One region of the Exiguobacterium sp. AB2 genome, then DNA from elsewhere that is predicted to be linked to it. Evidence: riboswitches for the same ligand, from Rfam matches in the RefSeq annotation. Region 1 holds a riboswitch; the other holds the start of a gene.
The links. Region 1 has a riboswitch for S-adenosylmethionine ahead of DI14_RS10050 (aminotransferase class I/II-fold pyridoxal phosphate-dependent enzyme). Riboswitches for the same ligand answer to the same signal wherever they lie in the genome.
Positions count from the first base shown of each region.

Region 2: linked by a shared signal. The riboswitch ahead of metK (methionine adenosyltransferase) and the one ahead of DI14_RS10050 (aminotransferase class I/II-fold pyridoxal phosphate-dependent enzyme) in region 1 are both predicted to bind S-adenosylmethionine.

Region 1 covers NZ_JNAA01000074.1:7,605-12,610, forward strand. Annotated here, with positions in the region: gene DI14_RS10045 (iron-containing alcohol dehydrogenase family protein) at 1-375, opposite strand, end outside; gene DI14_RS10050 (aminotransferase class I/II-fold pyridoxal phosphate-dependent enzyme) at 372-1,547, opposite strand; SAM riboswitch class I at 1,625-1,725, opposite strand; gene DI14_RS10055 (AI-2E family transporter) at 1,897-2,997, shown strand; gene DI14_RS10060 (MFS transporter) at 3,244-4,488, shown strand; gene DI14_RS10065 (peptide MFS transporter) at 4,630-5,006, shown strand, end outside.
Region 2 covers NZ_JNAA01000108.1:25,234-30,239, forward strand. Annotated here, with positions in the region: gene pckA (phosphoenolpyruvate carboxykinase (ATP)) at 1-1,240, opposite strand, end outside; SAM riboswitch class I at 1,558-1,674, shown strand; gene metK (methionine adenosyltransferase) at 1,806-3,014, shown strand; gene DI14_RS12835 (hypothetical protein) at 3,054-3,551, opposite strand; gene DI14_RS12840 (GNAT family N-acetyltransferase) at 3,716-4,183, shown strand; gene DI14_RS12845 (alpha/beta hydrolase) at 4,271-4,987, shown strand.

The DNA of each region.
Region 1 (5,006 bases):
GTCATAGCTCCCGTCGTCGCGATAGACGACGCTGAGCGGGGTGAACGCCGCACAGTTGGAGGCGAGCGTCGGGATGACGATGAGCGGGACGCCGTTCCGTACGGCGACGAGTTTGGCCGTGTCGACGAGCTTGCCGCCACCGACGGCGATGAGGACGTCCGCCCCGTCGAGGTCGACGCGATCCGCCTCACGATCCGTGCAATCTCCTCGGAACGTCGTTGCCGGATAGGTTTGAATCGAAGGGAGTAGCCGTTCGACGGTCGGGTAGCCGTTTTGCCCGCGCAACACATGGACCGAACGAGCGCCGATCAGTTCGTCGAGACGATCGAGCGCGTCAGCGGCGTGATCATACTCGAGCACGGCTTGACGGATCACGCCCGCACCTCTTCATAGGCGGCGAACAGCCGCTCGATACGCTCGACGGCCTCGTCAATCTTCGGCTCCGGGGAGACGAGTCCGAAACGCACGTAGCGCTCCCCTTCGGTGCCGAAGAAATAGCCCGGTGTCACGGCCACGCCTGCCTCATGAAGCAGCTTTTTGGCGAACGAGGCGGAATCGCCTTCCGGCACTCTCGCCCAGACGAAGAACGAGCCTTTCGGGGCCGTCACGTCCCAGCCGGCTTGGTGCAGGCCGTCCACCAATCGGTCGCGCCGCGTCTCATACAGACGGGACAAGTCATCTCGAACCGACTTCGGTGACTCGAGTGCGGCGACGGCCGCTTCTTGAATCGCGGAGAAGACGCTGACATGGACGTGGTCTTGATACGTGTTGATCGCCTCGATGATGTCTTTGTTGCCGACGGCGAAGGCGACGCGCCAGCCGGACATGTTGAACGCCTTCGACATCGTGTACACTTCGATGCCGACCTCTTTCGCCCCGTCGGCTTGAAGGAAGCTCGGCGGCACATGCCCGTCAAAGCCGATGCTGCCATAGGCGAAGTCGTGGACGACCATCAGTTCCTGCTCTCGGGCGAAACGGACCGTGTCCTCGAAGAATTGTGGCGTCGCGACGGCGCCGGTTGGATTGCTCGGATAGTTCAAATACATGAGCCGCGCCCCGTGCGTATCGAGCGAGTTGTAATCCGGTAGAAAATCGTTGGCTTCTGTCAGGACGAGGTCATGCACGACCGAACCGGCCAGCCGTGCGCCCGATATATAATCCGGATAGCCCGGATTCGGGAGCAAGATGCCTTCCCCCGGTTCAAGGACACATTGTGGGAGCGTGATCAGCCCCGATTTCGACCCGATTAAAATCGCGACTTCCGTCTCGGCATCGACGTCGACTCCATATTCGTTCAAGTAGAACGTCGACACCGCCTGTTTCAATCGGCTTTGCCCACGGAACGGACCGTACTGATGGGTCTCCGGGTTCGCGAGCGCCGTCTCGAGCGCCTCGCAGATCGGTTTCGGCGTCGGCAAGTCCGGCGTGCCTTGCCCGAGCCGGATAATATCGGCCCCGGCCTGTTCGAGCGCGGCCACTTCTTTCGCGAGCCCGACGAAGTGCTGTGGGGGTAAAGTCTTAAGTAAGTTTGAACGTCTGTCTGCCATGGATGGTCCTCCTATGCAAAAAACACCCCTTTCCGAGGAAAGGGGTGTCGAGATACAGACGTATTCAAACAACCACCTTCCCATCTCTCAAGGTTACCTTGCTGGAATTAGCACAGTATTGAAACAATCTGTTGCTGAAGCTTCATCGGGCCAGTCCCTCCGCTTCTCTTGATAGAAAGTGTTTATATGCGATTTATGTGTAATATGTCCTTAAGTAAACCAAACGTTCCCATTGCTGTCAATCCTTATTTTGAAAAATGACGAAGTGCTCTTGAAACCCTGAAAAAAAACGGCCATAGTAAAAGAAGAACGTTATTCTGAAAAAAATGTAGGGTGAGGGGTTGGACTCGTGGAGCTAAACCGGCAATTGATTTGGAAACTAACAGTGATCGGCCTGATTTTACTCGTCTTATGGCGGGTCATCAGCGAACCGGACACGATTTCACGCGTGTTGCAGTATACGTTTCAACTATTGACCCCCGTCATCATGGGGATCGCGATCGCCCTCTTGTTGAACACGGTGCTGTCGTATATGGAGGAGCGATTCTCGTTGAAACGATACCAAGGCCTCTTGATCGTCTACGTGACGTTCATCGGGCTGCTCGTCATCTCGGCCGTGACGCTGTTCCCACGCATCTATTCGAGCGTCGCCTCGCTCATCGAGGAGTTGCCGTTTTATATCCGGCAACTTGACGGCTTCGTCGGTCAGTTGAATGCGTTTTTGCAAGATTACAATGAGACGATCGCCCAGACGCTCGACTTCAAGCGGTTCGAGGAGCGTTACTCGGGCTGGGTCGAGACGGCCGTGTTGTCGTCGGTCAGTTACGTCTCGAGCTTCACGATGACGCTCATCAACTTCTTGATTGGGATTGTCATCTCCATCTATCTATTGAAAGACAAAGAAGTGTTCGCCCGGATGTTCAAACGTCTGTTGTATGCGCTGTTCCCTGTCGCTACGGCGAAGACGACGATTGACATCTTCCAGGAGATGGATTACATCTTCAAACGTTACATCATCGGCAAATCGCTCGACTGTCTCATCATCGGTGTGATGGCCGTCATCGGTCTACTCATCATCGGGGCACCGTACGCCCTCTTGCTCGGGGTCATCATCGGGATCTTAAACTTCATCCCGTATGTCGGGCCGCTCCTCGGGATGATTCCGGCGTTCATCATCACATACTTCTACGACCCGTTCACGGCCGTCCTCGTCCTCGTGTTCATCTTCTTATTGCAACAGTTCGATGGATTGTGGCTCGGACCTAAAATTCTCGGCGACAGCGTCGGGATCACGCCGTTTTGGGTCATCACGTCGATCATCATCGGCGGCAGCCTCTTCGGCCTCGTCGGCATGTTCATCAGCGTTCCTGTGACGGCGATGATTCAAGTCATCCTGTCACGTCTCATCGACTATCGATTGTCACGAAAGAATTTGAACGAACTGCTCTAAAATAAGTTGACACATTCAAACAATCTGTCATACAGTTTAGCTGTAGACAACTATTAGAAAGGAGGCTGCCCCATGTCAGTCATGAACGGACTACAGACGAAACTTCATACTGACAGACAGGCGCCTTGACTTTCGTGACAATCGAACGGTTCCGCCTGTCTTTCGAGGCATGCGTAGACAAAGGGACGAGTATGCCTCCGCGCACGCTTCGTCCCTTTTTACTTTCTCAGAAACAGGTGAACCCGTATGTATCAATCACTCAAGCGGCTCGACCGCAACATTTGGATCCGTTTCCTCGGCGAGACGATCACCGGCGTCATGATGTTCATGATTGCCCCGTTCCTCGTCCTCTATTATAGTGACAAGCTCGACAGTTACGTCCAGGTCGGGGTCATCCTCGCGACCGGACCGATCATGGCGCTCATCGGCTCGGTCGTCGGCGGGCGTCTCGCCGACCTTTACGGACGTAAGCCCGTCATGATGACGGCCATCGTCGGGGATGCGCTCGCACTCGTCGGCTTCGCCTTCGCCGATACGTTCTGGCCGCTCCTGCTCTTGAACGCGATGCTCGGCTTGACGAATTCGTTGTTCCATCCGGCCGCGAGCGCCATGGTCGCGGACGTGACCGAGCCGGAACAGTTGAACGAGGCGTTCGGCCTACTCCGGATGGGGCACAACATCGGGGCCGCGTTCGGACCGCTCCTCGGCAGTGCCGTCCTCTTTCTCGACCGCCAGTATATCTTTTTCGCGGCGGCGGTCGTGTTCGGGCTCTACGCACTCGTCCTAGCCAAGTTCATCCGTGAGACGTTGCCCGAGACGACCGAGCACGAGACGTTGTCGAACCAAGACGTGTTGCGCATCTTCGCCCAGGACCGGGTCTTCCTTGTCTTCATCTTTGCCGGCATCTTCATCTCGATGGGGTTCGCCATCGTCGAGAGCATGTTGCCGCTCTTCTTGCGTGAGTCGCTGCCGACGTTCACGGACCGGCAAAACCCGTTCGCTTACTTGCTCGCCTTGAACGGCATCATGGTCGTCTTGTTCCAGTTCCCGATCGCCTCGAAGCTCGGCCAGAAGCCGTTCGGGAACGTCATGCTCGCCGGGGCGACCGTGTTCGGTGTCGGCATGATGCTTCTCGCCGTCGTCCCGCGTCTCCTCTATTCACTCAGCACGCCATATCTCATGCTCGTCTCCGTCCTCCTCGCCGTCTATGCGTTTTACACGCTCGGCGAGATGATCATGTCGCCTGTCCAGCAGACGTTCATCGCCATGATCGCGCCCGAGAATATGCGCGGGGCCTACAACGGTGCCGCCAGCATCCAGTGGTTGATTGGCGGTGTGACGGCGCCGCTGTTCGCGAGTTTGTTCTTCAACCGAGGCGCCGGGCACGTGGCGCTGCTCCTCGTCGGCATCGCCAGTTGCGTCTCCGGTCTCATCTACTGGCAGCTCGGACGCAAAGTCCGGGCGGCAGAAGCGAAACAGAAGACGGCCTGACCGGTAAAACACACTAAACCTTGTTGGTTAGTGTGTTTTTTGATTTCATTTCAAATGGATTAAATTTTGAAACAGAGATTCAATTTTACTTTACAAACATAACGGTTCTTTTTATGATATGAAAGTTGGGAGGAATCTTTCATGGAAAGAATCGATAAACAGAAAATCGTGGACAGTGTGCCACAAAAAGGATTTTTCGGACAGCCAAAAGGGTTGTTCACGTTGTTCTTCACTGAATTTTGGGAACGTTTCTCGTATTACGGGATGCGGGCCATCCTCGTCTTCTATATGTATTACGAGGTATCTGAAGGGGGACTCGGCTTAGACCGGAACGTCGCCTTGTCGATCATGTCGGTGTACGGGGCGCTCGTCTATATGTCCGGCGTCATCGGCGGTTGGCTCGCCGACCGTGTCTTCGGGACGTCACGGGCCGTATTCTATGGCGGCGTGTTCATCATGCTCGGCCATATCGTCTTGTCTGTTCCTGGGAGTCTGACGTTCTTGTTCATCTCGATGGG
Region 2 (5,006 bases), on a different contig from region 1:
CGTCGTGCTTCTCGATCAACGTGCCGAGCATATCAGCGTAGCGTTCTGGTGCGAGTGGCAAGAACGGAGACCCGAAGCAAGTCGAGAACGTCGCTTGCGGCTCGGTCACACCGCGCTCCGTACCAGCCAGTTTCGACGTGTAACCAGACAAGAAGTGATACATCGCCTGCTCTTTCGTCAATTTGCTGATTGGCGGCAATACACCGTACGCGTCAGCCGTCAAGAACACGATCGTGTTCGGATGTCCGGCGCGTGATGGGAGCATGGCGTTATCAATGAAATCGATCGGATAGGCGGCTCGCGTGTTTTCCGTCAAGGAAATGTTTTTGTAATCGGGTGAACGGTCATCATTCAAGACGACGTTCTCGATTAAAGATCCGAAACGGATCGCGTCATAGATTTGCGGCTCGTTCTCACGCGACAAGTTGATCGTCTTCGCATAGCAGCCACCTTCAATGTTAAACACGCCGTCTGGAGACCAGCCGTGCTCATCATCACCAATCAAGTGACGTTCTGGGTCGGCCGATAACGTCGTCTTCCCGGTTCCCGATAGCCCGAAGAAGAGTGCGGTCTCGTTGGCGTCGTTGACGTTTGCCGAACAGTGCATCGAGAGGACGTGTTGCTCCGGGAGCAGGAAGTTCATGACAGAGAAGATTGATTTCTTGATTTCACCACCGTACTCTGTTCCCCCGATCAGAATCGTACGTTTGGCGAATGAGACGAGAATGAACGTCTCGGAGTGCGTGCCGTCGACAGCCGGATCTGCCTTATAGCTCGGTGCATAGATGACCGTGAACGGGTCGAACGCACCTTTTGTCGGCCATTCACGAAGGAACAGTTGCTTCGCGAACAAGCTGTGCCATGCATATTCTGTGATGGCGCGAACCGGAAGCGTGTAATGCTCATCCGCACCTGCTGACGCTTCAAGATAGTAGAGCTTTTGTTTTTGCTCAAGATGGGTGAGCACCTTATCGAGCAACGCTGTGAACTTCTCTTCGGCGATCGGTTGGTTGACCGGTCCCCAGTCGACTAAGTGATTGCTGACTTCATCTTGCACGACGAATTTGTCTTTTGGTGACCGGCCTGTGAATTTGCCTGTACTGACCGATAAAGCCCCGTCTTTCGTCAGTACACCTTCCCCGTTTTGAATGGCTTCTTCCACCAGTTCTGGAACCGTCAAGTTCCGTTTTACCTCGGCACCATTAATTAATTCTTCGATTTTCAGGAGCGTTGTCGCCATCCCGAATCCCACCTTTCCCCTAAATAGATGTGGATGAAATCCGCATACTTCCGCAGTTAATTAGTATGACTTTTTTTATTATATGTGACACACTAATTAAAAACAAGCGTTTCTTCACTTTAATAAGTAAGCGCTTTCTTACATTGTCATTCTAACATATTCTGTACCAGGTCATAGAACAAAATCGGAAACCGTCATAAAAATGTTTGTTATTTCACAAACATAACTATTTGCCCGTTCGTGAAAAGTTTTACGAATTCGGTCGATACGCTTGACAGAACGGGACGTCATTTATATGATGGTGTTCGTAACGGATACTCTTATTCTGAGCGGTGGAGGGAACAAGGCCCTACGAAGCCCAGCAACCGTCCGAATGTAATGTTGTCGGAAAAGGTGCTATCCTGAAGCGAAGCGTAAGCTTCGAACGATAAGAGGGTAAGGAAGAACGATTCAACCTTTCCCATTTGAACGTGGCGAAAGGTTTTTTTCATTACCGTCCCAAAGCAACGCGTAAGGGGAACGAGTACCGTCCACACATCACCCTTATTATAGGAGGTTTTTTGAAATGTCAAACTTGAACCGTCGACTTTTCACTTCGGAGTCCGTCACTGAAGGACATCCGGATAAAATTTGTGACCAAATCTCAGACTCGATTTTGGACGCAATTTTAGCAGAAGATCCAAACGCCCGCGTTGCGGCTGAGACGTCTGTCACGACAGGTCTCGTGCTCGTAGCTGGTGAAATCACGACATCGACGTACGTCGATATCCCGAAAGTCGTCCGTGAAACGGTCCGTGAGATCGGTTATACACGCGCGAAATACGGATTTGACGCTGAGACGTGTGCTGTCTTGACTTCAATCGACGAGCAGTCTGTCGATATCGCGCAAGGTGTCGACCAAGCGCTCGAGGCACGTGAAGGTCAAATGACTGAAGAAGAACTCGATGCGATTGGCGCAGGGGACCAAGGTCTCATGTTCGGTTATGCGACGAAGGAAACGCCTGAACTCATGCCGCTCCCAATCTCGCTCGCACACAAATTGTCACGTCGTTTGGCGGAAGTCCGCAAAAACGGCACGCTTGCTTACCTCCGTCCGGACGGGAAGACGCAAGTGACGGTCGAGTACGACGAAGCGAACAACCCGGTTCGTATCGACACAATCGTTATCTCGACACAACACGCTGAAGACATCACGCTCGAGCAAATTCAAGCAGATCTTAAAGCACATGTCATCGACGCGGTCATCCCGACTGAACTTATCGATGCAGAGACAAAATACTTCATCAACCCAACTGGTCGTTTCGTCATCGGCGGACCACAAGGGGACGCAGGTCTCACAGGACGTAAGATTATCGTCGACACGTACGGTGGATACGCACGTCACGGTGGCGGCGCGTTTTCTGGTAAAGATCCTACGAAAGTTGACCGCTCTGCAGCATACGCGGCTCGTTACGTGGCGAAGAACATCGTCGCAGCTGGCCTCGCGGACAAAGCAGAAGTTCAACTTGCATACGCAATCGGTGTCGCACACCCGGTATCGATCGCGGTCGATACGTTCGGCACTGGTAAATTGAGCGAGACCGAGCTCGTAGAACTCATCCGTGAGAACTTCGACCTCCGCCCGGCCGGCATCATCAAGATGCTCGACCTTCGCCGCCCGATTTACAAGCAGACAGCAGCATACGGCCACTTCGGTCGCACGGACGTGGAACTCCCATGGGAGCAAACGGACAAAGCAGCAGTACTTGAAGAAGGCGCGAAACGCTTCGCGTAATCAAAGAAAAACGACCTTTCACGCGAAAGGTCGTTTTTGTTATGCCTGTGGCTTATGGTCAGTCGACTCGTGTCCTTGTCCTAACGCGGTATCTTTCGCCTCGACGACCTTCTCGCCGATCGATTGTAAATCCGATTTCGCCTCTTGGGCCGTCTCGACGACTTTATTGACGTCTTGTTTGACCGTGTCGGCTTCGCCAGCCACTTTTTCGTAGACGTTTTGGACGTCTGTCGCGACTTCTTGGATGATGCCTGAGGCCGCCTTCACTTGATCGATGACTTGTGAGGCCTTACCGGCCGGATCTTCTTTCACCGTCTCGACGAATCCGCCGACAGAAGCTTTCGCACTCGAGAATGACTGTTTCGTGTTCTCTCGGTTTGATGAGCTGAGGAGGGCGAGGAGCCCGCCGACGAGGGCGCCGAGCAACATGCCGGTGACGACGTTGATTTTTGGACCGTTCGACGACTCATGGTCGAATTGACGGTTCGGGTTGTTCGCTTGTGTAGCATGCGGGTCGTGTTGTAATGGTGGTTGCATAAAAACACTCCTTTTCTGTAAGTTGGCATTGGTACCTTTATACCCGTGTCAAATTGGAACATAACCCGTTCGCTCATTTCGTCATGAAAAAGTAATGAAGGGGCAGGATATTTTTGGCGGGATGGGGAATGATAGTACTAGATTGGCCAAAAGGGGGAGCTGTCATGAAGATGAGGGAAGCCGTGCCGGAAGATGCCGCTCTAATTCGAGAAATCGCGCTCGCGACGACCGACGCGGACAACGCGCGTGCGCGCGTGATGGAACGGGCGTATCAGCTCGAGGAAATCGTGCGCGCCATCAGTTCGAGTGAAGAAGCGAAAGAACAGTTGTTCATCGTCGGTGAGACGGACGGCGACGTCATCGGGTTTTATCATGCGATTGACCGGGGCGATACGTGGGAAGTGCTTCGTCTTTACCTCCATCCGGCTCATCACCGTCAAGGGTTAGGGGCAGAGCTGTTGACACACCTTGCAGGACGAAAACGCCAACCGGTCGAACTGTACGTTGAGAGTTCGAACGAGCAGGCGCTCGCTTTCTTGAACCATCAATCGTTCGTCGAATTGAACCGGATTCAAGAAGAAGTGTACGATGAGCCGATGGAGCTCGTTCACTTGCGATACGACCCACGCTAAGACTCCAGACGGATTTTGATTGAAACATCAGTCTCGGCTGATGTTTTTGTTAGAATAAAACAGACATACTAATAATGAGGTGACAGCATGACATACGAAGAACCATCACGAAAAGGGGTCATCGTGATTGTATACCCGCTCCAGTTCACGTCTCGTGTCAGCGAGGCGTTCCTCGATCGGTTGCGGACGGACTACGAAGTGCTCGTCGTTGCCGGGCCGACGCTCGGCTTGACGGCTGAAGACCATAAACTGCTTATTAAGAACACGCTCCGTGAAGCCGGACAGTACAAATTGCCGATTCACGTCGTCGCCTTCAGCCTTGGTGCGCTGTTGACGAACCGACTGTTACAGGAGTATGATGTCCCGCTCGGCAGTTTGACGTACATCTCCCCGCTCTTTGACTGGCATTCGTCCCGTCAAATCGGCGGATTGAAACAAGTCGTCGCTTCCGCCGTCGATCGCTTCCGCCCCGACTTGCCGCTCGGCATGATGACGTTCACCGGGGGCGGCGAAGAGTCATCCCGGTTCGGCGAGATCACGTACGCCCAGTACCGGGAGATTGAAGAAGAGATCGTCGAGCATCAAGAAGAGAAAAAACATTTGCCGCGTTTACCGCTCGCCTGTTTTTACGCGCCGGACGACCGTTTCGCCGATGTGAAGCTGACGCTGAACGTCTGCCGAAAAATCGGAGGCGACCAAGTTTACATCCGTCGTCTCGAAGGTTTCCCACACTTCGGCTATGAACGACTGAACACGAAGTTCGCCGAGACGCTGTTGACGTTTTACGAATTGATTCAAGAATAAAGGCGACTCGTCCGAGTCG